2 regions of the Aureimonas sp. N4 genome follow, and region 2 is predicted to be linked to the other one. Evidence: predicted binding sites of a transcription regulator. Region 2 holds the regulator's gene; the other holds the start of a gene.
What was found. The regulator PhoB, encoded in region 2, activates phosphate uptake and scavenging genes when phosphate is short. The targets are predictions, from matches to a motif close to TGTCATNNANCTGTCAT.
Positions count from the first base shown of each region.

Region 1 (15,703 bases), on a different contig from region 2:
CCACCGACTATGCCGGCTTTGCCGGCGAGGGCCGCGTGCCGGATGTCGTGACGATGAACAAGGCGCATTCCACCCACTACACCGAGTTTCCCGACCCCGGCATCGGCACCGTGCTGCGCGGCTGGAATCCGGCGGGCGGGCCGGCCAAACACAATGTCACGGTGGGCGATGTCCTGATCCGCAATGTGCCGACCGACATCAACCGCTTCGGCTCGTTCGAGGCGGACGGCAATTCCATCTTCATCTTCGAGGTGGCGGGCCTGTGCATCGGCCATCTCGGACATCTCCACCATCAGCTGACCGAGGACGATTACGCCGCGATCGGCCGGCTCGACGTCGTGATGGTGCCGGTGGACGGGTCCTGGACCATGAGTCAGAAGGGCATGGGCGAGATCGCCGCGCGGCTCCATTCCTCCGTCGTCTTGCCGATGCATCGCTTCCGCACGCCGATCGAGCGTTTTCTGGAGCAGATCCCGGATTTTGCCGTGGATCGGCGGGCCGAGGATTCGCTGACGCTTTCCGCCCGTAGCCTGCCGAAAGTGCCGACCGTGATCCTGCTCAGCGGCGTTTGACCGCCCCACGAAAAGGCCGGCGGGTGATCCGCCGGCCCCTTTGCCTCGCGGGCCTCGACCTCACTTCTTGAGCGAGGCGGCCTTGTCGTTGACATTGCCGATCTTGAGAAACAGCGTCTCGCCCGAGGACTCGTCCACGCCGTCATTGTCGGTGACGATGGTCATCTCGCCCTGGGCGTCGATGGCAAGACCCTCGACCTTGTCCACGACATAGCCATGGGTCGCCTCGGCGAGGATGGGCACGAGATCGCGCACGGTCTCCTTGCTCACGACGGGCAGCTTGTCGCCGAGCGGGGCAGGCTTCAGTTCCGACAGGGGAACGCGCGTCACGGCCTTGAGCTTGGCCTTGTCGCCGATCTGGTTGTCGCGCTCGATGAAATAGGCATGGTCGCCGTGGACGGTCATCTCGGACAGGCCGTTCCAGGCGACCTCGGCTGGTTTGTCGAGGGGATAGAGCACCGCGCCCCACTCTTTGGTCGCCGGGTCATAGGCAAGAAGCTTGGTCTCGTTCTTGGGATCGTCCTTCCAGGGGCGCTGGATGGCGACCCAGACCTTGCCATTGGCGAGCGCCACGCCCTCCGCGCCGAAGCGCGTCTGCGACTCCAGAAGCTTTTCCGGGAAGGCGATCTCCTCGAGGATGGCGCCCTTGTCGTCCACGTGGAGCAGCAGATGCGGCACCTCCTTTTCCGGGTTGCCTTCGCTGCCGAGCCAGAAGCCGCCCTGGCCGTCCGGCGTCAGGCTTTCCAGGTCGAGCTTGGCGGCGGGCTTGCCGTCCCGCGTCACGTTCAGGGCCGAGACGATGCGCGCGGGCTTGGTCGCGGCGTCGATCATGTAGATGCGGGGCATCTTGCCATAGACGCTATCGCTGACCGACCAGAACTGGTTCGGCCTGCCCTCGATGGCGGCGAGCGCCGAAAGCGCGCCGAAGCCGATCGGGTTGCCGGCCTTGTCGTCGATCGAGACGATGGTCGGATAGGCCTTCTCGCCCTCCGCCCGCTCGTAGATCATGACATGCGAGCGCGCGCCGCCGTCCTTGCCGAGATCGGCCTCGTTGGCGGTGACGAGAAGGTTGCGGGCGGGGATCGTCACCGCGCCTTCGGGCGAGATGCCGGACGGCAGGATCTGCATCAGTTCCGGCGCGGCGCCGGTGTCGCGATAGACGGCGACCACCGAACCGCGCTCGGCCAGAACGAAGAGATAGTCCTGCCCGCCGAACGTGCCCTTGGCGAGGCCCTCGGGCTCGATGCCCTTCTTGTCGGCGCGCTTTTCGGGGAAGTGGCCCATACGCGCGACCTCGCGCTCCAGCGTCGCGCCCGACTCGTAGGACACGCTGCCGTCATGGTTGAAGATGGTGAAGCCGCGCGTGCCGCCCTTCCAGTCGCCCTCGTCGGCCGCGGCAATCCGCCCATCCTTCAGCCATTTCACGGCGTCGGGCTCGCGCGGACGCGCCTCGATCTTGCCCGTGAAGTCGAGCTTGCCGTCCTTCTCGGCATCGACGCCTTCCAGCGCCACGCTGCCGGCCGGGAAATGGCCTTTGATCTTGCCGCTCGCCCCATCCACGATGACGATGTGGTTGTTTTCCTGAAGTGAGACGACGACTTCGTTCTGGTCGTTGATGTCGACAAATTCGGGCTCGGGGTCTTCGGGCGCGATGGCCGCCAGGCCCGTCATGTCGACGCGCCGCAGGTTGGCGCAGTCCGGCGTGCCGTCCTTCAGCGGCACCAGCGCGAGATATCCGGCGGGCATCTGGGGCAGGGCGCCGTCATTGACCTTCTCGTCCCGCTCGTTCTCGATCGCGACGGCCGCGAAGCTGCGGTCGGGCGACACGGCGACGCTGTCGGGCTGGCCGCCGAGATCGCAAGCCGCGCCGATCGCATGGCCGGCGAGATCGACCGCGACGAGACGCCCGCCCGGATTGGCCTTGCTCTCCGACGTGTTCAGCGCCACGAGAACGTTGCCGCGCGCGACCGCCACCGAGGTCGGCTCGCCGTCGAGCTTGAGATAGCCGGCGGGTTTGGGCGCATGGGCGTCCGTGATGTCGATGAAGCCGATGCCGCCATGCGGGCTGTCGGAATAGACGAGGGTCATGCCGTCTTCGGAGGCGGTGACGATCTCGGCCGATGTCGGGACCTCGCCCGCCGTTTCCTTCGGCAGGTTGGCGGCGACGGGAAAGGCGGCGACGCGGTTGAAGACGGGCTCGGCGAAAGCGGGCAGCGCCGTCGAGGCGAGAAGCGCCAACGAGATGGCAAGACGGGTCGGCATGGGACACTCCGGTTCCGATGGTCTGACGTCCCGCGCGGTCAAGCATCCGGGCATGACGGCGGGGTGACATGTCCATGACGGCGCGATGACAGATGGGCGCTGCGCTGGCATCCCGATCACAAGATCGCTATGAGGCCGGCATGAACGAACAACTTGCAGGCCGGCTCACCGAATTCGGCCACCGCCTCGATGTGCGGGTCTATTTCGAGGACACGGATTTTTCCGGCGTCGTGTACCACGCCCGCTACCTGCATTTTCTGGAGCGCGGGCGCACGGACTATCTTCGCCTGCACGGCATCGGCCATCGCGAGCTGATGGACGGGGCTTTCGGCGAGCCCATGGCCTTTGCCGTCCGGCGCATGGAAATCGAGTTCCTGCGTCCGGCGCGGATCGACGATGTGTTGACCGTCGAGACCCGCACGGCGCTTCTGGGCGGCGCGCGGGTGGTTCTCGACCAGCGCATCTTGAAAGGCGAGGAGCTTCTGATCGAGGCGCGGGTGAAGGTCGCCGTGATCTCGCCCGAAGGCAAGCCACGCCGGATGCCGCCGGCGGTGGCCGAGCGCCTGACGCCGGCGCCAAGCACGGGCGAGGCCTGATACCCACGCCGCACTGCGGTAGAACATTCGGAAGCGCGAGGGGAAATCTGCTATTCCTCACGCCTGCGAAACGAATTGTTAACCCTAACGGTGCTTCATGGGATCGCGGCGAAACCCTTGTCGCGCCATTCTTTTACCGGAATCCCCGGCGAAAGAGCCCTTGGGGAATGGCGCGTCGGGGCCGCTGCCCGTCAGGCCGGCACCGTGCGGGTGCGAAAGGGCGCCGCTGCGCGGACGATCGCCGGCCCCACGAATTCGAGGGACAGAGGAATGAACGACGTCGCACAGACTGCGCTCGCCGCCCATGGCAGCGACATGTCTCTGATGGGACTTTTCTGGCAGGCCGGCTTCGTCGTGAAGTTCGTGATGCTGGGTCTCTTGTCGGCGTCGGTCTGGTCCTGGGCCATCATCTTCGACAAATGGGCGCGGTTCGGCCGCTTCCGCCGCCAGCTCAACACGTTCGAATCCACCTTCTGGAGCGGCCAGTCGCTCGAAGAACTGTATCACACCCTGTCCGACCGCAAGACGTCCGGCATGGGCGCGCTGTTCGTCGCCGCCATGCGCGAATGGAAGAAGAGCTTCGAGAAGGGCGCCCGCTCGCCCATCGGCCTCCAGACCCGCATCGAGAAAGCCATGGACGTGACCATGGCCCGCGAGATGGACGAGCTGGAATCGCGCCTCGGTTTTCTGGCGACGGTCGGCTCGGCCGCGCCCTTCATCGGCCTGTTCGGCACGGTGGTCGGCATCATGACCGCCTTCCAGGGCATCGCCGCCTCGGAGCAGACGAGCCTCGCCGTCGTCGCCCCCGGTATCGCCGAAGCGCTGCTTGCGACCGCCATCGGCCTCATCGCCGCCATCCCCGCCGTTATCGCCTACAACAAGCTGTCGGCGGACGCGGGCAAGCTGGGGATGCGGCTCGAAGCCTTCGCGGACGAATTTTCCTCCATCCTGTCGCGTCAGATCGACGAGAAGGCGAGCGCCGGTCGCTGAACGCGCCGCGCCTTTGGCCAGAATAGACGAGGGGATCAGACACTATGGGCATGTCGACGGGCGCCGCATCATCGGGCGGAGGATCACGACGCCGCCGCGGCAAGCGCCGGCAGCCGATGGCCGAAATCAACATGACGCCCATGGTGGACGTCATGCTGGTTCTGCTCATCATCTTCATGGTGGCCGCACCGCTGATGACGGTCGGCGTGCCGCTGGAATTGCCTAAGACGGCCGCCAAGGCGCTCAGCGCCGACAAGCAGCCCATCACCATCTCGGTGCAGCGCGGCGGCGAAATCTACCTTCAGGAAAGCCCGGTCCAGGCGGACGCGGTGGTGGAGCAGCTCAAGGCCATCGCGGAAGCGGGCTATGACGAGCGCATCTTCCTGCGCGCCGATGGCGAGGCGAGCTACGGCACGGTCATGCAGGTCATGGCCCGCATCTCGGCCGCCGGCTTCAAGAATATCGGACTTGTCACATCCCAGGAAAAGGCGGCCTCTCACGCAGGCGCGCCGAAGCCAGGGGCGAAGAGCTGACGCATCATGAAGTCGTCGCTTTCCACCTCCGTTGCGGTCCACGCCCTCGTGCTCACATGGGGGCTCTGGTCGTTGGGCGCGCCCGAAAAGCTGGACATGGGCAGCGAAGCCGTGCCCGTGGAACTGGTGACTGAGGTCAGCCAGTCGATGATCGGCGACGAAAAGGCGCCGCAGACCGACAAGCCGGCGCCCCAGCCGACCAAGACGCCCGAAAAGCTCCCGATGCCGGCCCAGAATGTCGGCGACAACGAGGTCGATCTCCCGACGCCGCCTGCGCCGAAGGCCGCGCCGCGCGAAACGCAGAAGACCAAGGTGGACGACGCGCCGCCGCCCCCGCCGGCCGCCCAGCCGCCCGAGCCCAAACCTGAGCCCAAACCTGAGCCGAAGCCGGAACCCAAGCCCGAGCCGAAGCCTGCGCCCGCTCGCGTTCCCGAGCCGACCCCGCCGCCGCCCGAGCCCAAGCCGCCCGAGCCGGAAGAGGATTCGGCCGAGGAGGACACGACGCCCGAGATCGACCCGCTGGCCGCCGAGATCGCCAAGGCCGAGGCCGAAAAGCCGCCCGCGCCGCCCAAGAACGTGCCCGCGCCGCAGGTCAAGCCCAAGCCGCCGGAGCCTGTGAAGGTCGCCGAGGCGAAGCCTGAGCCCAAGCCCGAGCCGGTGAAGGAAAAGCCGCCGGAGAAGACGAAGGCGACCGAGAAGGCCAAGTCCACCGAGACCTCCAAGGAGAAGGTCAAGGAAGCGAAGAAGCCGGGCAAGAGCAACTCGCAGAACGATCCTCTTGAGGACGCGGTTCTGGCCGCTCTCAAAAACACGCAGGAAACGACTGGCGGCGGTGCCAAGCGGTCGACCCAGCACGCTTCGCTCGGTGGCAAGACGCAGACGGGCGGCACTCTGTCTCAAAGCGAGATGGACGCCCTGCGCGGGCAGATTTCCAAATGCTGGAATCCGCCCGCCGGCAATTCCGACGCCGGGTCTTTCCAAGTGAAGATCTCGATGCAGCTCGATCCGTCCGGCGCGGTGCAGGGCATGCCGCAGATCGAATCCGGCAGCGGTTCGTCCCCGGCCCAGCGCGCGGCGGCCGAGGCGGCGGTGCGCGCGGTTCGCCGCTGCGCGCCCTACAACCTGCCGGCCGACAAATACGAGACCTGGTCCGAAGTCACCGTGAATTTCGACCCGAGCCAGATGTTCTAAGCCTCCAATCCCTCGGGACGGTTCCGGCCGTCCTCTCGTCCATCGCTTCCGAGACAACGGGTGCGCCTGACAGCGCGACACAGGCCCGATGACCGAACGGGAAGGTTCCATCCCATGACTCGCTCCAGCACGACCTCTTCGACCCTTCGCCGCAGCCTGCGGACCCTCGGCCTCGCGCTCGCCGCCACCGCAGCCTGTCTTGGCGCGTCCTTGCCCGCTCATGCGAAGGTCGAGATCAACGTCAATCAGGGCAATGTGCAGCCGTTGCCGATCGCGCTGCCGGCCTTCCAGTCCCGCGATGGCCTGGGCGCCAAGCTCATGGAAGTGGTCGCCGCCGACCTGAAGCGCTCCGGCCTCTTCGCGCCGATCAATCCGACCGCCTTCATCCAGAAGGACCTGTCGCCGGATGCCACGCCCCGCTTCCAGGACTGGACGGTGATCAACGCGCAGGCCCTCGTTTCGGGCCGCGTCACGCCGGAAGCGGATGGGCGTCTGCGCGTCGAGTTCCGCCTGTGGGACACCTATGCCGGCACGCAGCTCGACGGGCAGCAGTTCTATGCCAGCCCCGACAATTGGCGCCGCATCGCCCATATCATCGCCGACGCCATCTATGAGCGTCTGACGGGCGAGAAGGGCTATTTCGACACACGCATCGTCTTCGTGGACGAGACCGGTTCCAAGGACAAGCGCCGCAAGCGCCTTGCCATCATGGACCAGGACGGCGCGAATGTGCGCTATCTGACCGAGGGCGGCGACCTCGTGCTCACCCCGCGTTTCTCGCCCAACCGGCAGGAAATCACCTATATGAGCTTCGGCAAGGGGGAGCCGCGCGTCTATCTCCTTCAGCTCGAAACCGGACAGCGCGAGGTCGTGGGCAATTTCCCCGGCATGACCTTCGCGCCGCGCTTCTCGCCCGACGGCCAGAAGGTGGTGATGAGCCTTCAGCAGGAGGGTAACGCCAATCTTTACGCCATGGACCTGCGCTCGCGCGCGACCACGCGCCTGACCTCCACCAACGCCATCGACACCTCGCCCTCCTATTCGCCCGATAGCTCGAAGATCGTCTTCGAATCGGACCGGGGCGGCCGGCCGCAGATTTACACGATGAACGCCGACGGCTCGGGCCAGCAGCGCATTTCCTTCGGACAGGGCAGCTACAACACGCCCGTCTGGAGCCCGCGCGGCGATCTGATCGCGTTCACCAAACAGTCGGGCGGCCAGTTCCAGATCGGCGTCATGAAGCCGGACGGCTCGGGCGAGCGCATTCTGACCTCGTCTTTCCATGCCGAAGGCCCGACCTGGGCGCCGAACGGCCGCGTCATCATGTTCTTCCGGGATCAGGGCGGCGGTCCGCAGCTCTTCTCGATCGACCTGACCGGGCGCAACGAGCAGCGTGTCGCGACGCCCAATTTCGCGTCCGACCCCGCCTGGTCGCCTGCGCTCGAATAGACTGAACAATCAACGTTTTGTTGACCGGTCGTTAACCCTGAAAATGGTAAATGACCCTATCCTTATCCACTGACCGAAGGAGACGGCCATGCGCCGCATCGCTACTGGGGTCCATGGTCGAATCGCCCTCGCGCTGGTCGCTGCGCTGGCGCTTTCGGCCTGCGCCAAGAAGAACAACGCCCTTCCCGACAACGCGGCCGGCCTCGGCCTCGGCGGCGCGGGTGGTGCCGGCGGAGCCGGTGGCTATGGCGCGAACGGCGCCAATGGCCGTGGCTCGGCCGCTCCCGGCACGAGCCAGGACTTCACCGTCAATGTCGGCGACCGCATCTTCTTCGATACGGACTCGACCTCGATCCGCGCCGACGCGCAGCAGACGCTGAGCCGCCAGGCCCAGTGGCTCAACCAGTATCCGCGCTATCAGATCGTCGTCGAAGGCCATGCCGACGAGCGCGGCACGCGCGAATACAATCTGGCGCTCGGCGCGCGCCGCGCCGCCGCCACGCGCGACTTCCTGGCCTCGCAGGGCGTGTCGTCCAACCGGATGCGCACGATCTCCTACGGCAAGGAACGTCCGGTCGCCGTTTGCGACGACATCTCCTGCTGGTCGCAGAACCGCCGCGCGGTCACCGTGCTCTCGGGCAGCGGCTCCTGAAGCATTTCGGCAACAATCCTCCAGTCGAAACGGCCCTCCGGGGCCGTTTTGCGTTCCCGAACCCGGCGGCGTGATAGAAGCGGACAAATTTTGGACGCGTTCACACCCCGTAAACAAGTGGACATCGACACGGCGCCGAAGACGCATCCGGCCGGGATCGCGGCCCACCTTCGGCGCCCGGAAGGGATTCTCGGATGGCTGGCAAGCTTCTCACGCGCTTTCTCGCAATGACGGTTGCGGCCGGGGCTCTGGCCGGACCGGCTCATGCGCTCGACCTGCCGTTCGGCCTCGGCGGCCGGCAGGTGCAAAGCCAGCCGCGCGACACCGCGCCGCCCGTGCTGATGGCGCAGATGGGCGATTCCAGCGTGCGCATCAGCCAGATGGAAGAGGAAATGCGTCGGCTGACCGGTAAGGTGGAAGAGTTGTCCTTCCTGGTTCTGCAATTGCAGGAACAGCTGCGCAAGACGCAGGAAGACAACGAGTTTCGCTTCCAGGATTTGGAAAAGGGCGGCAAGTCGGGCGGCGCCTCGCAGACCACGCCGCAGCGGCGCTCCGAAGCGCAGCCCGCGCTTCCCGCAGCCGGCGCACCGGCGAGCGAGGCGTCCTCGCGCGTGGCTTCGGCCACGCCCTCCACGATGAATGACGGGGCCGCGCGGCCCACGCCGTCTGCCAGCGCCGCTCCGGCCAGCGCGCAGGGGGGCGACGAGATCGGCGCGTTGATCGGGGAGGGCTTCGGCAACGAGAGCGCCAAACCCGCTGCCGCGCCTGCTGCCGCGCCGCAGCCCAATGTCAAAACCGCCTCGATCAAGGCGAACGGGCCGGGTGAGCTTTATGGGCTCGGATACAATCACATGCTGTCGGGCGATTACGCGCTCGCCGAGCAGACCTTCCGTCAATACACGCAGACCTATCCGAATTCGAGCGACGCGGCCGATGCGCAATATTGGCTGGGCGAGAGTCTCTACGCACAAGCGAAGTATCGCGAGGCGGCGGAGGTTTTCCTGAACGCGCAGAAGGCGCATCCCCAGGCGCCCAAGGCGCCGGAGATGATGCTGAAGCTCGGCATGTCGCTGGTGCATCTCGACAATCGCGAGACGGCCTGCATCACCTATGCCGAGATCGGCAAGCGCTATCCCACGATGAGCGCCAACGTGAAACGCAAGCTTCAGGCCGAGGAAAAAACGGCGCGCTGTAGCTGATATCCCTGAGTCTCGCCTTGCCGGGCGATGCAGAGCGTAGCGGCGATCCGGGCTTGGCTCTCGGCGAGGACATTTTGCGCACCCTTGGGGCCCTGCCGGCCGGGCGGGGGGAGGGGGCGCTGCTCCTGGCGGTGTCGGGCGGGCCGGACTCCCTGGCTCTGCTTCTGGCTGCCGCGCAGTTGCGATCGGCCGGACGCCTCGGTCGCACGCTTCATGTGGCGACCGTCGATCATGCTTTGCGGCCCGGCAGCGGGGCCGAGGCGCAGGATGTCTCCCGTCTCTGCGGCGCGTTGGGCGTTCCCCATCGCATTCTTGTCTGGCGCCATGTCGGGCCGATCGAGGGAAATCTTTCGGCTGCCGCTCGTGAGGCGCGCTACCGCCTTTTGGCCGATGAAGCGCGCCGCCTCCGTGCGGGACTTCTCGCGACAGCCCATCACCATGACGACCAGATCGAAACCCATCGGCTCGCCGTTCAACGTGGGGCCGTTGGCGCCGCGCTCGCGGGAATGCGGGTCTGGCGCGATCTGGAACCCGGTCTCGTTCTCGTTCGGCCAATGCTCGGCTGGCGCAAGCGGGCGCTGGAAGCTTTCGTGGCTGGGACGGGCGTGCGAGCGGCGGATGATCCATCCAACCGCGATCCGCGTTTTGCTCGCGCGCGGTTGCGACTGCAGGGGCTGAATGCGGCCGAGGAAGCGCTGGCGGAGCAGACCATCCAGGCCGCACGTATGCAGCGACAGGATGAGGACGATCGCATCACCTCGATTCTGGCGAAGGTTGCGACGGAAGGGCGGCTCGACGTCTCGGCATCTGGCGACATCTCGTTGTTTCTGGACGATGGCTTGATCGATCCCACCCTTCTGTCCCGCGCCGTGACAGCTGTGGCTGGCGCCTCGGTTCCGCCCACGCGCCTCAGCATCGACGCTCTGGCTCAGCAGATCCATTCAAAAGAGGAGGGAGCTGCGACATTGGGCGGCTGCCTCCTGCGTTGGAAAAGCGGCCTGTTGCGGCTCGGGCGTGAATATGGGCGCACGGGGCCGCCGCCTCTTCCTTGGGATGACAGGCAGGCTTCGGCCTGCTTCGACAGTCGCTTCGACGTTCCCCGTCAGACGGGGTCGAACGATTGGAGTATCCTTGTTCCCTATGGGCGATGGGGGAGGGGACCGCTCGCCCATCGCACGCTGCCCGTGGCGCTCGGGGCGTCCGGCGAGATCCTAGCCGCCCATCCGCTTCTGCGCTTCAAGACCGCGCCCAAGCCGCCTTCGCTCTCGCTTTCGTGTCGGGTTGCGTGGCGTCTCGCGGCCGATTTGGTTCTCCCTGCAGGTCTCACATTAACCTGTGGGCTCCAAAATGCCGCAAATCGCGGTGAACCTGTTGGCAAGGGGGTGGCGTCCACCTACATTCGCAGGCAAGTCAAAGCCGCCGACGTTGTATGACGCATGGTTGCCCGAGCGCACTTCCAGGACGGATAATGAACCAGAACTTCCGCAATTTCGCCGTTTGGGCGATCATCGCGCTCCTGCTGATCGCGCTGTTCCAGCTGTTCTCGAACAGCTCGCAGAATGCGAACACGCGCGACGTGCCCTATTCGCAGTTCCTCTCCGACGTGGATGCCGGCCGCGTGCGCTCCGTCACCATTCAGGGACAGCGGATTTCGGGCTCCTATACGGACGGCGCAAGCCCCTTCCAGACCTACTCGCCGGGCGATCCTCAGCTCGTCAGCCGGCTTGAGCAGCGCAACGTCCAGATCAACGCCAGCCCGCCGTCGGACAATGTCAATCCGATCTGGTCGATCCTGATGTCCTTCGGCCCGATCCTCCTCATCCTCGGCGTCTGGATCTTCCTGATGCGGCAGATGCAGGGCGGAGCCGGCGGTAAGGCCATGGGCTTCGGCAAGTCCAAGGCCAAGCTTCTGACCGAAGCCCATGGCCGCGTCACCTTTGCCGATGTCGCGGGTGTGGACGAAGCCAAGCAGGACTTGGAAGAGATCGTCGAATTCCTGCGCGAGCCGCAGAAGTTCCAGCGTCTGGGCGGCAAGATTCCGCGCGGCGTCCTTCTCGTCGGCCCTCCGGGCACGGGTAAGACGCTGACGGCGCGCGCTGTCGCGGGCGAAGCCAACGTCCCCTTCTTCACCATCTCCGGTTCGGACTTCGTGGAAATGTTCGTGGGCGTCGGCGCCAGCCGCGTGCGCGACATGTTCGAGCAGGCCAAGAAGAACGCGCCCTGCATCATCTTCATCGACGAAATCGACGCCGTGGGTCGCCATCGCGGCGCGGGCCTCGGGGGCGGCAATGACGAGCGCGAGCAGACGCTGAACCAGCTTCTGGTGGAGATGGACGGGTTCGAGGCCAATGAGGGCATCATCCTCATCGCAGCGACCAACCGTCCCGATGTTCTCGATCCGGCGCTTCTGCGTCCCGGCCGCTTCGACCGGCAGGTCATGGTGCCGAACCCCGATGTCGGCGGCCGCGAGAAGATCCTCAAGGTTCATGTGCGCAACGTGCCGCTGGCCCCCAATGTGGATCTCAAGACCATCGCGCGCGGCACGCCGGGCTTCTCCGGCGCCGATCTCGCCAATCTCGTGAACGAGGCCGCGCTGATGGCGGCGCGCCGCTCCAAGCGCCTCGTCACCATGCTGGAATTCGAAGACGCCAAGGACAAGGTCATGATGGGCGCCGAGCGCCGGTCGATGGCCATGACCGAGGACGAGAAGAAGCTGACCGCCTACCATGAGGCCGGCCATGCGCTGGTGGGCATCTACGAGCCTTTCAACGACCCGCTGCACAAGGTCACGATCATCCCGCGCGGCCGCGCCCTGGGCGTCACCATGAACCTGCCGGAGCGCGATCGCTACGGAATGCGCAAGAACGAGATGGAAGCGCGTCTGGCCATGATCTTCGGCGGCCGTGCCGCGGAAGAGATCATCTATGGTCTCGACAACGTGACGACGGGCGCGTCCAACGACATCCAGCAGGCCACGAACATGTCTCGCGCCATGGTCATGGAATACGGCATGAGCGACAAGCTCGGCCGTCTGCGCTACCGTCAGAACCAGGAAGAAATCTTCCTCGGCCATTCCGTGTCGCAGCAGCAGAACATGTCGGAAGAAACAGCCCGTCTGATCGACTCCGAAGTGCGCGGCATCATCGAAGTCGCCGAGAACAAGGCCCGTCGCATTCTGCGCGAGCATATCGAGGATCTGCACACGCTGGCCAACGGTCTTCTCGAATACGAAACCCTGTCGGGTGATGAAGTCCGCGATCTTCTGGCTGGCAAGCCGCTCGCTCGCGACATGGGCGACGACACGCCGCCATCGCGCGGTTCGGCTGTGCCGAAGGCCGGTTCCGCCAAGCCGAGCGGGCCGCGCGACGACAGCGAAGGCGGCCTGGAACCGCAGCCTACAGCCTGAAACACGACCAAGACATGATGGGAAGGCGGGCTTCGAGCCCGCCTTTTTTATGACGCGGGCCTCACGGCAAGCTTCGTCTTCGATCCGAAACCGGCTCCGCGCAATGCGGGCCCGTTCATCATATGGCCTGATGATCGCGCCGCCGTCTGTTTCGGGCTTTCTCGACGGCGCTGACGCTGATACGGCCCATCCATTCAGTTTCGAGGGGTATTATGGCGAAATCCTATTTCGGCACGGACGGCATTCGAGGCCGAGTTAACCGCCATCCGATGACGCCCGAGATCGCGATGAAGGTCGGCATGGCGGCGGGCCTCGCCTTCAAGCGCGGCAACTATCGGCACCGCGTCGTCATCGGGAAGGACACGCGCCTGTCCGGCTATATGCTGGAACCTGCGCTCTGTGCCGGCTTCACGGCGGTCGGTATGGACGTCCTGATGCTTGGCCCGATCCCGACGCCGGCCGTCGCCATGCTGACGCGCTCCATGCGCGCGGATATCGGCGTCATGATCTCCGCTTCGCACAACCCTTATGACGACAATGGCATCAAGCTCTTCGGCCCGGACGGCTACAAGCTGTCAGATGAATTGGAAGCTGAAATCAATCGCCTGATCGACGAGGATCTAACACCGCGCCTCGCGGTGGGGTCCCATCTTGGGCGTGCCAAGCATTACGATGACGGTGGCCGCGACCGTTATGCAGAATTCGCCAAGCGCACCTTGCCCCGCGAGTTGTCTCTCGATGGCGTGAGGGTCGCCATCGATTGCGCCAATGGCGCGGCCTATCGCGTGGCGCCCGACGTTCTCTGGGAACTGGGAGCCGAGGTGGTCAAGCTCGGCGTCGAGCCCAACGGCACCAATATCAACCTGAATTGCGGCTCCACGAGCCCTGAGACCCTGCGGGCCAAGGTGCAGGAAGTTCGCGCAGACATCGGCATCGCGCTGGATGGCGACGCCGACCGCGTGCTGATCGTCGACGAGCGCGGCGAGATCGTGGATGGCGACCAGATCATGGCCGTGATCGGCGAAGCCTGGGCCGAGGATGGGCGGCTGGCCGCAGGCGGCGTGGTCGCCACCATCATGTCGAACCTCGGGCTGGAGCGCTTCTTCAACGATCGGCAATTGCAGCTTGCCCGAACCAAGGTCGGCGACCGCTATGTCGTGGAGCATATGCGCCAGCACGGCTACAATGTCGGCGGCGAACAGAGCGGTCACATCGTCCTGTCGGATTTTGGCACGACGGGGGACGGACTCGTGTCGGCGCTTCAGATACTGGCGGTGGTGCGCAAGGCCGGCGGCACCGTGTCGGAGGTCTGCCGCAAGTTCGAGCCCGTGCCACAAATCCTGAAGAACGTGCGCCATAGCGGCGGCGCGCCTCTGGAACTTCCGAAGGTTCAGGAAATCATCAATATCGGTCGCGAACGCCTGGGCGATACGGGTCGCCTTGTCATTCGCCCATCGGGCACGGAACCGCTGATCCGCGTGATGGCGGAAGGAGACGATGCCCGGCTCGTGTCCGATGTCGTGGAAGACATCGTGGATGTGCTTCGTCGTAGCGCGGCCTGAGCACCCATGAGCCAACAGTGGGGCTGAACGCTTCATGAAAAAGATCCGCGCGGTTGTGCGCGGATCGGTGGCTCCGGGGACGACTGGGTCATCTGGCCGAGCAACTGTAACACAATCGTCACAGGTTTGCCCTCCTCCCCAGCGGGAGGTAATCTCCAGTTAATCATTAATCTTTAGATTTCGATCGAACGCGGAACCCGAGCCGCTGTGAATTCGAAGTCTGGAGATCTTTGATATGAACCGGCTTGTCGTCGTTCTGCTGGCCAGCGCGTCCTTTGCCCCCGTCGCGGCTCGCGCCGCCGACATCATCGAGCCCATTCCGGTCGTGGAAGAAGCGCCCGCCGATTACAGCGGCTGGTATATCCGCGCCGATGCCGGCTACATGTTCTCGTCGGAAACGTCCGGCTCGTTCCGCTTCTTCAGCGCGCAGACCGGCCTGTACGGCGATGACTTCCGCTATTCCTCGATCGAGCTGCAGAACGGCTACACTGTGGGCGGCGGCGTCGGCTATCGCTGGGCCGAACATTTCCGCACCGATCTGACGGCCGACTACTACGATTTCGACATCAAGGGCACGAGCGCCTGCGCCTACTCGTTCGGTAGCGGTGATTGCCGCTTCAACGATCATTCCGACGCGGGCCTGTGGACCGTCATGGCCAATGCCTATGTCGATCTGCCCTATTTCGGCCCGATCACCCCTTATTTCGGCGCGGGCGTCGGCGTCGCCAACGTCAACTACGGCGACATGCGCAACGAAATCTGCTCGGTCACCTGCGGCGATCCGAACAACTATTACGGCGTCCACGAGGGCGTGGATTCCTGGCGCTTCGCCTCTTCGCTCATGGCGGGTGCGAGCGTGGATCTGACCCATTCGCTGGCTCTGGATGTCGGCTATCGCTACACCCGCGTGTTCGAGGGTGATGCATTCCGCTTCGACGCCAGCGACCGCGCCGCCGGCGCGACGGGCGTGCAGGGCCGCGACAACGGCTTCAATATCCATACGGTTCGTGCGGGTCTGCGCTACTCGTTCTTCTGAGCGCCACGCGCGTTCGAGCGCGCCCAGTCATGACTGCCAGCCGCCGGCCCGCAAGGGTCGGCGGTTTTCGTTTGGATGACGGGAGGGGCGTTCGCTCAAGAGGGCGGGGCACTCAGGACCGAACACGTGCCTCGAGAGGTTAAGAAACACGGTTAACCCGACATTAAGCATCCTGCGTCATGGTTAATGTCGGAAGACGGGGCAGCGTCCGCTTCCAAGGCTTCCCGTTTCCCAAGGTCGAGCGCGATGAAACTC
Region 1 is NZ_BBWS01000013.1:67,609-83,311, reverse strand. It holds gene AUL28_RS04645 (MBL fold metallo-hydrolase) at 1-572, shown strand, start outside; gene AUL28_RS04640 (esterase-like activity of phytase family protein) at 633-2,834, opposite strand; gene ybgC (tol-pal system-associated acyl-CoA thioesterase) at 2,975-3,430, shown strand; gene tolQ (protein TolQ) at 3,701-4,420, shown strand; gene tolR (protein TolR) at 4,465-4,953, shown strand; gene AUL28_RS04620 (hypothetical protein) at 4,960-6,144, shown strand; gene tolB (Tol-Pal system beta propeller repeat protein TolB) at 6,259-7,593, shown strand; gene pal (peptidoglycan-associated lipoprotein Pal) at 7,682-8,245, shown strand; gene ybgF (tol-pal system protein YbgF) at 8,440-9,444, shown strand; gene tilS (tRNA lysidine(34) synthetase TilS) at 9,576-10,877, shown strand; gene ftsH (ATP-dependent zinc metalloprotease FtsH) at 10,913-12,850, shown strand; gene glmM (phosphoglucosamine mutase) at 13,063-14,412, shown strand; gene AUL28_RS04585 (outer membrane protein) at 14,648-15,448, shown strand; gene AUL28_RS04580 (outer membrane protein) at 15,695-15,703, shown strand, end outside.
Region 1: AUL28_RS04640 (esterase-like activity of phytase family protein) is a predicted target of PhoB. The motif match lies at 2,909-2,925, and genes of this name have one in related genera.

Region 2 (15,703 bases):
TCCAGAATGCTGCGCTGGATCGCGTCGCGCTCGGAGCGCCAGCGCAGAATGTCGGCCGGCAGGGATTCCTGCTCGGCGATCTTCATGCCGCGATCGAGCGCCACCCAGCACATGAGGCGCGAGGACAGATATTCGCGGTCCTCACCCCGGCTTTCCCAGATGCCCTTGTCGGGCAGGTGCCAGTGGTCGCAGAGCCAGTCCATCAGCCGCGACAGCTTGGCCCAGACCGCATAGGCCGGCTTTCCGCGCGCCTTGGTCGCGATATAGACCGCGTCCATGAACTCGCCGAAAATGTCCATCTGGCGCTGGCGATAGGCGGCGTTGCCGACGCGCACCGGGCGCGAGCCGAGATAGCCGCTCAAATGGTCGAGCGAAACTTCGGGCAGCTTCTCCGCGCCGTCCATCGCGTACATGATCTGGAGGCCGGACTCGACATCCTCATGCGGCTCGACAATGCGCTCCATCAGGAAATGAATGAAGGCTTCCGCCTCGTCGAAATAGTTCAGCCGCGACAGGGCGTAGAGCGTGAAGGCGCTGTCGCGCACCCAGCAGAAGCGATAGTCCCAGTTGCGCTCGCCGCCCACGACCTCCGGCAGGCCGAACGTCGCGGCGGCCGCGATCGAGCCATGGCTCGCCGAGGTCAGCAGCTTGAGCGTCAGCGCCGAGCGCACCACCAGCTCGCGCCAGAAGGTGGGATAGCGCCCTTGTTTCACCCAGCGGTGCCAGAATTCGCGCGTCTGCCCGAAGGCGGCGCGCGCGTATCCGGGCTCGATCTTCGGTGCGTCCTTCCGGCCGGGGCAGAAGATCACATAGACCGACTCGTCCTCCTTCAGGTCCACCTCGCCCGAAATCGTGCCGTTCTCGACCTGCAAGGGGATCGAGGAATAGAAGAAGACCTCTTCGCGCCCGCCATCCGACGCGCGGTCCCAAGACACGGCGAAGCCGCCAGGAATGGCTCGGAAGTCCGGGTGGATTGAGCCGTATTCGGGGCGCGGGCGAATCTGTACGCGAAAGCGCACCGGGCCCATGATCGCCTTGCCCCGGCGCACGATGCGCCCCGAGCCATCGGTCGGCATGAAATCGGTGATCTCGCCGATCCCGTTCGCGCCCAGAAAGCGTGTGAGGAGAATATTGGTGTCGGGCAGATAGATTTGCCGACAGGTCAGCGCGTCACCTTCGGCCCAGAGCCGGAATTCGCCGCCCTTGTCGGTGTCGAGCAGCCCGGCGAACAGGCTGGGCGAGTCGACATTGGGATGACAGAAGAAATCGATCCGCCCGTCCTGCGCCACGAGGGCGATGGTGTTCATGTCGCCGATCACGCCATGGGCGGAAATCGGGTTCGGCAGCGCGGGGGCGGAAGCGGACTGCATCACAAAAACCTGTTGGTCGGGCAGGCGTGACACATTGGTCGTTTGGCCGGGAAGTAAAGTCAGTTCGGGGGTCTCGCGCGGCGGAAGGCCCGTGGGGAAGGCGGCTGACCTTTTACGTAAAAAGGCAAGGCGAACGGGATGCGCGCCTTTCAATTGCTCCATCCGCCTGCTTTCAGTATCCACGACGTTCGAAGCAGCGGAGGTAAGCGTACCTTACCCCCGCTGGCTGACGCAGTTCGGAGTGACTATGAGCGCCATGGAAGACAGCCTGCGACGAGCCCTCGAAGGTGGCGACGCGCGCGATCCCGCCTTTCGGGAGAGCATCTATGCCGCCTCCGAACGGGCCTTGGAGCGGATGCTGGAGGCGCGGGGCGCGGAGGAGGGGGTCGCTCACGAGCAGCGCTCGCGCCTGGCCGAGACGATCAACCGCGTGGAAGCCGACTTCGCGCCGCAAAGCTTTGCGCCGCAGAGCTATTCCGCCGAACCCCATCCTGATGAACACGAGCCGGAGCCCTATGAGGAACGGCTGACGGATGAAGCTCATCCGCACGCCGCGCCGGACGGTGACGTGCGGGACGAGCGGGGCGAGGATAACGGCTGGACGCCGGGCCGGCCGCGCGCATCCGACGAAAAGACCCGCGCTTTGCCAAGCTGGAAGGTGCCTGCCTTGGCCGCTCTTCTGGCGCTCGGGCTGGGGCTTCTCGCCTATGCCATCACGGGCGCGCTGCGCGGCCGCGAAACCCCGGAGGTCACGGGCTCCACGGAAGCGGTCGATACGCTTCCCAAGCTCGCCTGGATCGACGTGTTCGACGGCAACGACCTCGAACGTCTCTCGACTCCCGCGGGCGGGCGCATCGAGGCGGTGAAAAAGGACAGTGCGCGCGAGGCCGTGCGCATTTCGGCGCCGGCCGGCAGCCCGAACGAGGCGCTTCTGGCGGTCGGGCCGGGGACGCTGCATCAGATCGCCGGGCGAAACGTGCGCATCGAAATCATCGCCGGTTCGCCCGATGGCACGCCGCGCGAATTCTCCGTTCGCTGCCTCGTCGGCAGCCGAAGCTTCTGCGACAGCCAGCGCTTCACCACCGACATGCCGGAAGAGGCCTTCGTCTTCGATGTCACCGTTCCGGCCGTGGCCAGCAACGATACGAGCATCGCCATTGCGCCGGGTGTCGCGGGGCAGACCAACGATGTGGACATCTATTCCCTGCGGCTGCGCCAGCTCGGCTGAGCTGCCGCGACGCCGCTGAAACTTGCTCTCGATTTTTCGTGAGAAATGACCGCTTCCTGTCATCTGATTGACGAGCGAACATGCGAATCGTGTCGCTTGTTCGATCGGGATGCGCAAGCGGAGCGATGATGTCCATTGGCATGACCGAGACAGGCTTACCCGGCGGCGGTGCGCGTCGTGGCAGTTTTATCTCGCTTTCCACGCTGGTTCTGGTCGGGGCGCTCGTCTGGGCGGCTTGGGTGATTCCGCAGTTGCGCCCCGTCGTCGGCGGGGTTCTGGTGCTGAGCGCCTTGGTCGAGCTGATCCAGCGCAGCGCGCGCGCCTCGCTTCGAGCCAAGGCCGGCAAGGTCGGCGAGGTCGCGCCGCTCTGGCCCAATGCCAGCGTCAAGAGCGTGGTGAACGCGATGCGCGAGCCGGCCTTCGTTCTGGACCGCGACCTTGCGCTGCGCTTCTCCAACGCCGTTGGCATTCAGACCTTCGGCAACATGGTGCTGGGCGATCCGATCGCCATGCGCTTTCGCGCGCCCGAATTCATCGCCGCCATGGCCGAGGCGATCGAGGCGGACGAGCCGCAGCTGACCGAATATGCCGAGCGCGCGCCCTCCGACCGCGCCTGGGCCGTTGATATCCTTCCGATGCCCATGCCCGGCGAAGCGCAGACGCATTTCTTCCTGGCGCTGTTTCGCGACCGCACGCAGATGCGCCGGATCGAGAAGATCCGCACGGATTTCGTCGCCAATGCCAGCCACGAATTGCGCACGCCCCTGGCCTCGCTTTCGGGCTTCATCGAAACGCTGAAAGGCCCGGCGCGAGACGACCCCAAGGCGCGCGCGCAGTTTCTCGACATCATGCAGGATCAGGCCCGGCGCATGTCGCGCCTGATCGACGATCTCCTGTCGTTGTCGCGTATCGAGATGCGCCGCCGGCTGGAGCCGGGCGAGCGAGCCGACATCGCTTCCGTTCTGCGCGTCGTGGCGCAGCAATCGGCGCCGACCGCAGCGGAGAAGGATCTGACGCTGGAACTCGTCGGGCTGGACGAGGGCGAAGCGCTGGTCAATGGCGATCATGATGAACTGGTTCAGGTCTTCGGCAATCTCGCTGAAAACGCCATGAAATATGGCGACGGGGGCGGGCGCATCCAGATCGGCCTGACGCGTGGGTCCGACACGGTCGAGGCCTTCGTGCGCGATTTCGGCCGGGGCATCGCGCCCGAACACGTGCCGCGTCTGACCGAGCGCTTCTACCGGGTGGAGGACGGAAGCGCGCGGGCGCGGGGCACGGGCCTCGGCCTCAGCATCGTGCGAAACGTGTTGATACGCCACAACACACGGCTATCGATCGCCTCGATTCCCGGGCAAGGCTCGACATTCTCGGTGCGCTTCCGGCTGGCTTCTGTGAGGTCGTCCGGTAAGGCTGCGTGAAATCAACAGCTTAGACTGTCATAAATCGGATATGGCTTTGTCATAGACAGGTTGCGTCGGCCGGCTAGACCGGCATCGAACAACGCCGCGTCCTTTGATCTTGCCCGGCGGTTCGCATTCGAAACGTTTCGATGGAGAAACGCCTGTGATCAAGTCCCTCTTCGCCACGCTCGCTCTCGGCGCGGCCGTCATGACGACCGGCGCGGCTTTCGCGCAGAGCACGCAGCCGGTTCATGCGGCCGGTTCCTCGACCGTTCTGCCCTACGCGCAGATCGTGGCGCAGAATTTCGGCGAAATCTTCCCGGACTTCCCGACCCCGGTCGTCGAGTCGGGCGGCACGTCGGGCGGCTTCCGCCAGTTCTGCGCGGGCGTCGGCCCGGAGACGGTCGACATCGCCAATGCCTCGCGCCCGATCTCGGACTCCGAGAAGAAGGCTTGCAAGGATTCCGGCGTGACCGAAATTCAGCAGGTTCGCTTCGGCTATGACGGCATCGTCTTCGCCTCCTCGGCGTCCGGCCCGAGCTTCGTCCTGACGCCGGAGACGATCTTCAAGGCGCTGGCCGCCAAGGTCGTCAAGGACGGCAAGGTCGTGGACAACACCGCCGCCAAGTGGTCGGATGTCGACGCCTCGCTGCCGAACCAGGACATCATCGCCTTCATCCCGGCCGAGAACCACGGCACGCGCGAAGTCTTCGAAGAAAAGACGGTCGTCGCCGGCTGCAAGTCCTCCGGCGCGCTCGAAGCCTTCAAGAAGGCCGGCATGGACGACAAGGCCGCCGAGAAGCAGTGCCACCAGATCCGCAACGACGGCAAGGCCGTGGACGTTGCCGGCGACTACACCGAGACCCTGGCGCGCATCGCCGCCAACCCGCAGGGCGTCGGCGTCTTCGGCCTAGCCTTCTACGACCAGAACCAGGACAAGCTGAAGGTCGCCACCGTTTCGGGCGTCACGCCTTCGGTCGAGACCGTCGCTTCCGGGCAGTATCCGGTGTCGCGTCCGCTGTTCTTCTACGTCAAGAAGGCGCATCTCGGCGTCGTTCCGGGCCTCAAGGAATTCGTGACCTTCTGGCTCGACGATCAGATGATCGGCCCCGACGGCCCGCTCGCCCAGTACGGCCTCGTGCCGGCCCCTGAGGCGCAGCGCGAAGAAGCCCGCAAGGCTTTCGAAGCCGGCACCACGATCGCCGAATAATCCATCTTCTTCGATGGGAGGCCGGCCCAAGGGTCGGCCTCTTCACTTTCACCGCCAGCCGGCCGCGACCTGAGAGGGGAAGCGCGAGGCTGATGATCCTTCGGGGGACGGCGAACGGTGTCCGTATTTGCTCTCATTCTGATTGTTCTGGCGATTGGCCTTGTGGGCTTCGTGCTGGGACGCCGCAAAGGCGCGGCGCTGCCCGATGCGCCCGGCGCCAAAATCCATTCGCGCCCTGTCTATCACGGGTCCTACGTCTTCTCCTGGGCCGTGGTCCCGGCCTTTCTGCTGATGGCCGCCTGGCTCGCGATTTCGCCCATCGTCGTCTTCTCCACCGTCGAGCGCCGCATCGAAGCCGATACTCAGAGCGCCTCCGCCTCGCTCGGCCGCAGCCTCGTGCGCTCGCTGGGCCAAGGCATTCGCGCGCTTCCCGCCGATGAGCAGGTGGGCCTCGAGACAGCCGGCATCGCCCAGATCAAGCCCTTGTTCGAGCGTCGCGGCATTCCGCTTCCGGGCGGCGCGACGGACGCGATGGTTCCGATCGCCGTCGAAAAGAACCACATGGAGGACGTGAGCCGTCTGGCCATGACGGGCGCCGTTCTGGTGGTTGCGGTCGCCGGGCTCTTCCTGTCCCTGTCCCGCATCGCGGTTCGTCTGCGCGCGCGCAACAAGGTCGAGCGGATCGTCAAGGTCTTCCTGATCCTCTGCTCCTCGATCGCCATTCTGACCACGGTCGGCATCGTCTGCTCGATGCTGTTCGAGAGCATCGATTTCTTCAGCCGTATCTCGCCCTCGAGCTTCTTCTTCGGAACGGTGTGGGAGCCGCGCTTTGCCGCCGCCGGGTCGCAGGCGGCCGGGCAGTTCGGCATCATCCCGCTTCTGGCGGGCACGCTCTATATCGCCTTCGTCGCCATGCTCTTCGCCGTGCCGGTCGGCCTGTTCGCCGCCATCTACATGGCCGAATATGCGTCGAGCCGGGTGCGCTCCATCGTGAAACCGCTGCTGGAAGTGCTGGCCGGCATTCCGACCATCGTCTACGGCTTCTTCGCGCTGATCACGGTCGGCCCCTTCCTTCGCGACATTTCGGCCGACATCAACGGGCTGCTGACGGGCAATTTCACCGGCTTCATCCAGGCGCAGTCGATCCTGACCGCCGGTCTCGTGATGGGCATCATGCTGATCCCCTTCGTCTCGTCCCTCTCGGACGACATCATCACCGCCGTGCCGCGCTCGTTGCGTGACGGCTCGATGGGGCTGGGCGCCACGCCCTCCGAAACGGTGAAGAAGGTCGTGCTGCCGGCGGCGCTGCCCGGCATCGTCTCGGCGCTGCTGCTCACCGCCTCGCGCGCCATCGGCGAGACCATGATCGTGGTTCTGGCGGCCGGCATCGCGGCCAACATCACACTCAACCCGTTTGAGGCTATGACCACCGTGACGGTCAAGATCGTCTCGCAGCTCACGGGCGATCTCGACTTCACCTCGCCGCAGAGCCTCGTGGCCTTCGCGCTCGGCATCACGCTCTTCGTGATGACGCTGATCCTCAACATCATCGCCCTTGCCATCGTGCGCAAGTACCGGGAGCAGTACGACTGATGAGCGATACGACGATTTCCCGCTCGGACGCCGTTCCGACCTCCGCGCGCCCTGCGCGGCGCGACATCGGCCTGCGCCGTCGCTATGCCGCCGAACGACGCTTCCGCTTCTATGGTCAGGGTGCGATCGCCATCGGCATGATCTTCCTTGCCATCCTTCTCTGGACGGTGATCGGGCAGGGCTACACGGCCTTCTTCCAGACCCAGATCCGCCTGCCGATCACCTTCTCCAAGAGCATCATCGACCCGAACGACAAGGCCAAGGCCGATCCGACGATCCTGCGCACGGTGAATTACCCGCGCCTCGTGCAGGACGCGCTGGTGAAGGAACTCGGCATCGATCCGAACAACCGGGCCGCCGTCGCCTCGGCCATGCAGCTCGTGTCGCAGGGCGTGCGCGCCCAGCTCGCCAACATGGTACTGGACGATCTCTCCATCATCGGCACGACGCAGGATGTCTGGGTCTACGCCAACTCCACGGTCGACTCGGCCGTGAAGGGGCAGTTCGATCTGTCGATCCCGGAAGCGCGCCGTCCGATCAAGGACCAGCAGCTCGCCTGGATCCACGATCTCGAAGCCAAGGGCGCGATGGAGCAGCGCTTCAACACCGGGCTCTTCACCTTCGGCGCTTCCGCCCGCGCCGAGACGGCGGGCGTCGGCGTCGCCCTGATCGGCTCGCTCTACATGATGGGCATCGTTCTGGTGCTGGCTCTGCCGATCGGCGTCGCGGCGTCGATCTATCTGGAAGAGTTCGCGCCCAAGAACCGCTTCACCGACCTCATTGAGGTGAACATCAACAATCTCGCGGCTGTGCCTTCGATCGTCTACGGCCTCTTGGGTCTCGCCGTCTTCATCAACTGGATGGGCCTGCCGCGCTCGGCCTCGCTGGTCGGCGGCCTCGTCCTGACGCTGATGACGCTGCCCACGATCATCATCGCGACCCGCGCCGCGTTGAAGGCCGTGCCGCCCTCGATCCGCGCCGCCGCCCTGGGGCTCGGCGCGTCCAAGATGCAGACCGTGTTCCAGCATGTGCTGCCGCTGGCCATGCCCGGCATTCTGACGGGCACGATCATCGGTCTCGCCCATGCGCTGGGCGAAACCGCGCCGCTCCTCCTGATCGGCATGGTGGCCTTCGTCGCCAACTATCCCGCAACGCCCATGGACCCCGCGACCGCTCTTCCGGTGCAGATCTACATGTGGGCCAACGAGGCCGAGCGCGCCTTCGTGGAGCGCACCTCGGGCGCCATCATCGTGCTTCTTCTCTTCCTGGCGGTCATGAACGTCACCGCCATTCTGCTTCGTCGTCGCTTCGAGCGTCGCTGGTAGGAACGATCGGAATTTATATGATGGAAAATCTTCATTTGACCGCCGCCCCGAAGACCAGCACGCCCGCCTTCGCCAGCAAGATGAAGGGCGAGAGCGTCTCGGTCTTCTACGGCGCGAAACAGGCGCTGTTCGAGGTCAATCTCGACGTCTACGAACGGCAGGTGACGGCGCTGATCGGCCCTTCGGGCTGCGGCAAGTCCACCTTCCTGCGCTCGCTCAACCGCATGAACGACACGGTCGAGGGCGCCAAGGTCAAGGGCCTGATCACGCTGGACGGCGAGGACATCTACAACCCGCAGATCGACGTGGTGGAACTGCGCGCCCGCGTCGGCATGGTGTTCCAGAAGCCCAACCCGTTCCCGAAGTCGATCTTCGAGAATGTCGCCTATGGGCCGAAAATCCACGGGCTCGCCAAGTCGAAGACCGATCTGGAAGAGATCGTGGTCACCTCGCTGCGCAAGGCCGGCCTGTTTCAGGAGGTGAAGGACCGCCTTCATGACGCCGGCACGGGCCTGTCGGGCGGCCAGCAGCAGCGCCTGTGCATCGCGCGCGCCATCGCGGTGTCGCCCGAGGTGATCCTGATGGACGAGCCCTGCTCGGCGCTCGACCCGATCGCGACCGCCACGGTCGAGGAACTGATCGACGAGCTGAAGCAGAACTTCACGATCGTGATCGTGACGCACTCCATGCAGCAGGCCGCCCGCGTGTCGCAGCGCACGGCCATGTTCCATCTGGGCAAGATCGTCGAGGTCGGACCGACCGAGAAGATGTTCCAGAACCCGGACGACAAGCGCACGCAGGACTACATCACCGGCCGCTTCGGCTAACCTCGCGCCCGGCCGCGCCGCCGCGCGCGGCCGACCCCGCCAGAACAGGGAGTTCGCATCATGGAACACATCGTTTCCTCCTATGATGACGAGTTGAAATTCATTCTGCGCCGCATCTCCGAAATGGGCGGCCAGGCCGAGCGCATGGTGGAACAGGCCGTGTCGGCGCTGATCCGCTCGGACTGGGGCCTCGCGCAGTCCGTCGTCGCCGACGACATCCTTCTCGACACGCTCCAGCGCGAGGTGGACGAGCGCGCCGTGATGACGATCGGCAAGCGCCAGCCCATGGCGCAGGATCTGCGCGAGATCGTCGGCGCGATCCGAATCTCCAGCGATCTGGAGCGGATCGGCGATCTCGGCAAGAACATCGCCAAGCGCGTCATCGCGGTGAACGATCACAAGCAGCCGGTTCAGCTGGTGCGCGGCATCGAGCACATGTCGGAACTGGCGCTGGAGCAGCTGAAGAACGTTCTCGACGTCTACGCCACGCGCGACGCCGTGCGTGCGCTGGAAATCCGTGCCCACGACGCCGAGATCGACGCGCTCTACACCTCGCTGTTCCGCGAACTCCTGACCTATATGATGGAAGATCCGCGCAACATCACGGCCTGCACGCATCTTCTCTTCTCGGCCAAGAATATCGAGCGGATCGGCGACCACGCGACCAACATCGCCGAGACGGTCTACTACATCAAGACCGGCACGCAGATGGAGGCCGAGCGTCCCAAGAGCGACTCGACGCCCTCGATCGCCGCGCCCATGCCCGGCGCGAACGGGTAAGCGCCATGGGGCCGAGGATCACGGTCGTCGAGGACGAGGACGCTCTGGGCGTTCTTCTGCGCTACAATCTGGAGGCCGAGGGCTACGAGGTCGATGTGATCGCCCGCGGCGACGAGGCGGATCTGCGGCTCAAGGAAGCCGTGCCGGATCTGCTCCTGCTCGACTGGATGCTGCCGGGCCTGTCGGGCGTCGAGCTGTGCCGGCGTCTTCGCACGCGGCCGGAGACCGAGCGCCTGCCGATCATCATGCTGACGGCGCGCGGCGAGGAGTCGGAGCGGGTGCGCGGCCTGTCGGTCGGCGCGGACGATTACGTCGTGAAGCCCTTCTCGACGCCCGAGCTGATGGCCCGCGTGCGCGCCATGCTGCGGCGCGTGAAGCCGGAACGCATTTCCAGCCAGCTCGTCGCCGGGGATCTCGATCTCGACCGCGAAACGCACCGCGTTCGCCGGGCCGGGCGGGAGGTCAAGCTCGGACCCACCGAGTTCCGCCTCCTGGAATTCCTGATGCAGTCGCCCGGCCGCGTCTTCTCGCGCGAGCAATTGCTCGACGGCGTCTGGGGGCGGGACATCTATGTCGACGAGCGCACGGTGGATGTGCATGTCGGCCGTTTGCGCAAGGCGATCAATCGCGGGCGCCAGCGCGATCCGATCCGCACCGTCCGCGGCGCGGGCTATTCGTTGGACGAGAATTTCACCAGCCCGCGTCCGGCCTCGGCGCAGCGCGCGGAAGCCAGCTGACGGCTTTCCCGCAAGCGGGTTCGAAACGAAAACGGCGCGGCAAGCAGGGGCTTGTCGCGCCGTTGTTGTTTGAGGAGTGAGAAGCGCCCTCGGGCACCGATCCCGCCCGCTCGACCGCTTGGGCTCAGCCCTCGGCTGCGTCGTCCTTGATATAGGGCTCGACCGTGCCCTTCAGCTTCATCAGAAGCGGCTTGCCCTGGCGGTCCTTCGCCTTACCGGCGGCCACGCGCACCCAGCCTTCGCTGACGCAATATTCCTCGACATTGGTCTTTTCCGCGCCGTTGAAGCGGATGCCGATGCCGCGCGCCAGAAGCGCCTCGTCGTAATGCGGGCTGTCCGGATCGATCGCGAGGCGGTCGGGCAAGGTCGGTGTATCGGTCATGGCATGGCCTTCTGACGTAGGGACAAGGGATGCGAAACGGCTTTGGGCTGCACGCCTTCGCGCGCCGGGCCTTCGCCCTCCGATGTGCATCCGGTGCCCCTCCATAGAGCATGACGGCGCGCAGCGGGAGACGGTTTCTCGGTGGCGAGGAGATGGGCGCGGCGCTCGCGAGCGAGGAGCAAAAAGAAACCCGGCCGCTGGCGCTGCCGGGTCTCACATCAGGGTCTGAGAAAGCCCACCGTTGAGTTAGCGAACGCGGCGGCGCTCCGAGACGGGCTGGAAGGCGATGCGCGCGTGGTGCTTGCAGTAGGGCGAGGAGTCCTGCGAGTGGTTGCCGCAAAAGCGGAAATCCGGGCTCAGCGGATCACCGAGCGGCCATTTGCAGGTGCGCTCCGACAGCTGCACCAGCGTCAGATTGCGCGACATCGGCACCACTTCGCCGCCTTCGGAATGGCCGAAGATCTGCGCGTCCTCGAATGCGTCCGTCTCCGGAGACATCTTCAGCGCGGTCGCGCCGATGGAATGTACCATCGGCTGGCGCTGCGGCATGGGTGCGCGCAACGGCGGCGTCGAAGGCAAGGTCGGCGTCAGGATGCGCGGTGCGGCCGGGGCAGGCGCGGCCGCTGGCGCGATGGATGGGGCCGGCGTTGGCCTCGGCGGCACGGGGGCGGCCTCCGGCTCCGGGCGCGGCGCGGGGGCCTGCGCCACGACGACGACGGGCTCGGGCACCGGGGCCGGCGAGGGTGCGGCGACGGCCACCGGAATGGCGGCGGGGGTGATCTCGGCGACGCTCTCGTCCGATCCGCCCTTGGGGCGGTTGTCCAGCTTCAGCCGGTGAACCTTGCCGATGACGGCGTTGCGGGTGACGCCGCCCAGTTCCGCCGCGATCTGGCTGGCGCTGCGGCCTTCGCCCCAAAGACGCGTGAGCAGCTCGATGCGCTCCTCGGTCCAACTCATGAACAGACTCCTCGTACTCAAGTCGCTGCGGGCGGGCGGCGCGGTCGCCAACATCCAAGGCACCCATCGATCCCTTGCGGATCGGCGGGGCTTCCCACACGAAATCTGGTGTCCGAGACGTTTCTAGAACGCAAGCGCGAAGGGCGGCAAGAGACCTCGCCGTCGCCCGAATCATTTCATCCGCTTTTCAACAGCTTATGGCGGAAGAATGACGCGCGCGGAAGTCCTTGCTGGGCCCAAGTGCCGAAACTTCGGCTTTCGTTGACAATTCGCGTCGTCCCCATGGTATAGGCTGGCCCTTGCGAGGCACTTCGATTTCGCCCGCTCCGGCCGCCTGTCGGGCCGCCGTCATCGCCAATGTCCATGCCAACGAGAAGTATCGCCATGGCCGAGTTCCACGATAATCCGCTGTTTGCCACATTCGCGCGCGCGGACATTCGCGTGGAGCGAGGAGAAGGTGTCTGGCTGCACACGAGCGACGGGCGGACCTTCCTCGACTTCACCGGCGGCATCGCCGTGAACTCGCTCGGCCATGCCCATCCCCATCTCGTGGCGGCCCTCACCGAGCAGGCCGGCAAACTCTGGCACACGTCCAACCTGTTCCACGTGCCGGGGCAGGAGACGCTGGGTCAGCGACTGGTCGAGGCGTCCTTCGCCGATAAGGTGTTCTTCACCAATTCGGGTGCGGAAGCGCTGGAATGCGCCATCAAGACGGCGCGGCGCTATCAGTACGTATCGGGCCATCCCGAGCGGTTCCGTATCGTGACCTTCGAGGGCGCGTTCCACGGGCGCACGCTGGCGACCATCGCCGCCGGCGGTCAGGCCAAATATCTGGAAGGCTTCGGCCCGAAGGTCGAAGGTTTCGATCAGGTGCCCTTCGGTGACGAGGCGGCGCTGCGCGCGGCCATCGGCCCGGAGACGGCCGCGATCCTGATCGAGCCGATCCAGGGCGAGGGCGGTATTCGCACGGTCGAGACGGGCTTCCTGAAGCTCCTGCGCCAGCTCTGCGACGAGCATGGCCTGCTTCTCGTTTATGACGAGGTGCAGACCGGCGTTGGCCGCACCGGGCGTTTCTATGCCTATGAGAATTCCGGCGTCGCGCCCGACATCCTGGCCTCGGCCAAGGGCATTGGTGGCGGCTTCCCGCTCGGCGCGTGCCTTGCCACGGCCGAGGCCGCCAAGGGCATGACGCCGGGCACCCATGGTACGACCTTCGGCGGCAATCCGCTCGCCATGGCGGTCGGCAATGCCGTGCTCGACGTGGTTCTGGCCGATGGCTTCCTGGAAGACGTTCGCCGCAACGCGCTTCTCTTCAAGCAGAGCCTCGCCTCGCTGGCGGATCGCTATCCCGATGTCGTTGCCGAAGTGCGCGGCGAGGGGCTTCTGATCGGTCTCAAGATGGTGGTGCCGAACACGCAGCTGATCGAGGCGCTGCGCAGCCACGCCATGCTCGCTGCCCCGGCCGGCGACAATGTCGTGCGCTTCCTGCCGCCGCTCAATGTCAACGAAGCCGAAATCCGCGAGGCGATGGGCCGGCTGGAAGCCGCCGTCGCCGATCTGTCCCAGTCCCAGTCCGAAAGCAGCGCGGCATGAGTTCCCTTTCCGCGGCCATCGCATCGCCCGCCGACGCCTCGTCGGTGCGGCACTTCATCGACCTCTCCTGCACCACGCCGGGCGATCTGCGTGCCATCCTGAAGGATGCGCGCGAGCGCAAGGCGCAGGGCCGCAAGGGCGCGCGTCCGCTCGAAGGGCGCGTGCTCGCCATGATCTTCGAGAAGCCCTCGACGCGCACCCGCGTCTCCTTCGACGTCGCCATGCGCCAGCTCGGCGGCGAGACGCTGTTCCTGTCGGGTTCGGAAATGCAGCTCGGCCGCGCCGAGACGATCGCCGACACGGCGCGCGTCCTGTCGCGCTATGTCGACGCGATCATGATCCGCACGACCGAGCATTCGCGCCTTCTCGAAATGGCCGAGGCCGCGACCGTGCCTGTCATCAACGCGCTGACCGACGACACGCATCCCTGCCAGATCATGGCCGATCTCCTCACCTTCGAGGAGCATCGCGGGCCGGTGCAGGGCAAGACCTTCGCCTGGTCGGGCGACGGCAACAACGTCCTGAACTCGCTGATCGAGGCGGCCGGCCGCTTCGATTTCTCGCTTCGCATTGCCACGCCCGAAGGCTCCGAGCCCGATCCGCGCTATGTCGCGGCGGCGCGCGAGGCCGGCACCCGGCTGCATCTGACGCATGATCCGGTGGAGGCCGTGTCGGGCGCCGATTGCGTCGTCACCGACACCTGGGTGTCCATGGGCCGCGAGGATCAGGCGCGCGGGCACAATGTGTTCCTGCCCTATCAGGTGAACGAGCGGCTCATGTCGCACGCCAACCCGCAAGCGCTCTTCATGCATTGCCTCCCCGCCCATCGCGGCGAGGAGGTGACGGATGCGGTGATCGACGGGCCGCAATCGGTGGTCTTCGACGAGGCCGAGAACCGGCTTCATGCCCAGAAGTCGATCCTCGCCTGGGTCTTCGGGGATGTCGCATCGCATGGCTGATTCCTCGCTCGAGCTTGGCGACATCGGCTTTGCCGGCGACGACGCGGTGGTTCCCTTCGCGGTCGAGGCCCTGGACGCGCGCGGTCGCGCCGTCCAACTCGGCGCGATGGTGGATCAGATTCTGGCGCGGCACGACTATCCCGCGCCGGTCTCGCAGCTTCTGGCCGAGATGATCGTGCTCACCGTTCTGCTCGGTACCTCGCTGAAGTTCGACGGCAAGTTCATCGCGCAAACCCAGACCGATGGTCCGGTGGACCTTCTCGTCGTGGACTACAGCGCGCCTTCCAGCGTGCGCGCCTATGCCCGCTTCGATGCCGAGCGGCTGGCCGACGCCGTGGCCGAGCATCGCGCCGATCCGCCCTCGCTTCTGGGCGTCGGCATTCTGGCGCTGACGATCGACCAGGGCGCGCATACGCAGCGCTACCAAGGCATCGTGGAACTGAACGGCGTGTCGCTGGAAGCGGTGGCGGAAAACTACTTCCGCCAGTCCGAGCAAATCCCGACCACCGTGCGCCTGGCGGTTGCCAAGATCGCGCGGCGCGCCGAAACCGGCGGCTTCAAGGAAAGCTGGCGCGCGGGCGGGCTGATCGCCCAGTTCCTGCCGAACGCGCCCGAGCGGATGCGGATGCCCGATCTGCCGGGCGGCGACGCGCCGGAAGGCGCCGAAGAGCACGTGTTCGAGGAAGACGATGCCTGGACGGAAGTTCAGGCGCTGGTGGGCACAATCGAGGCCTCGGAACTGGCCGATCCGGAAGTCGGCGTGGAGCGGCTTCTGTTTCGCCTCTTCCACGAGCGGGGCGTGCGCGTCTTTCCGCCGACGCCAGTGCGAGACAATTGCTCCTGTACCCGCGAGAAGATCAAGGGCGTTCTCGAAAGCTTCTCGGAAGAGGACATTGCCGAGAGCGTCGAGGACGGCAAGATCAACGTGACCTGCGAGTTCTGCGGCGAAGCCTACAGCTTCTCGCCCGACGAATTCACGCATGATCACGCTGATACTCAGGACGAGACGCCGAAGAACTGACGAGGCCTCAGGAGCGGCGAGGGGCTTTCCCTTTCGCCGCTCCCTTTAGGTCCGCTTCAGTTCAGGACGCGAAGGGTCTCCGGCGCGTCGAGCGAGAAGGCCGGCACTTCGATATCGAATCCGCGTCCATCGGCGGTTTCCATGCGGAACGAGCCGCGCATGATGCCGGACGGCGTGCCGAGCGGGCAGCCGGACGTGTAGGTGAAACTATCGCCGGGCGAGAGGATCGGCTCCTCGCCGACGACGCCGGGGCCGCGCACTTCCTCGACCTGCCCCCTGCCATTGGTGATGTGCCAATAGCGCGAGCGCAGCTGAACC
Region 2 is NZ_BBWS01000016.1:57,752-73,454, reverse strand. It holds gene AUL28_RS05595 (glycoside hydrolase family 15 protein) at 1-1,370, opposite strand, end outside; gene AUL28_RS05590 (hypothetical protein) at 1,618-2,598, shown strand; gene AUL28_RS05585 (ATP-binding protein) at 2,727-4,019, shown strand; gene AUL28_RS05580 (PstS family phosphate ABC transporter substrate-binding protein) at 4,165-5,211, shown strand; gene pstC (phosphate ABC transporter permease subunit PstC) at 5,329-6,804, shown strand; gene pstA (phosphate ABC transporter permease PstA) at 6,804-8,129, shown strand; gene pstB (phosphate ABC transporter ATP-binding protein PstB) at 8,147-8,956, shown strand; gene phoU (phosphate signaling complex protein PhoU) at 9,017-9,736, shown strand; gene phoB (phosphate regulon transcriptional regulator PhoB) at 9,742-10,473, shown strand; gene AUL28_RS05550 (DUF3297 family protein) at 10,598-10,855, opposite strand; gene AUL28_RS05545 (GcrA family cell cycle regulator) at 11,102-11,812, opposite strand; gene AUL28_RS05540 (aspartate aminotransferase family protein) at 12,197-13,405, shown strand; gene argF (ornithine carbamoyltransferase) at 13,402-14,364, shown strand; gene AUL28_RS05530 (Hsp33 family molecular chaperone) at 14,357-15,385, shown strand; gene apaG (Co2+/Mg2+ efflux protein ApaG) at 15,442-15,703, opposite strand, start outside.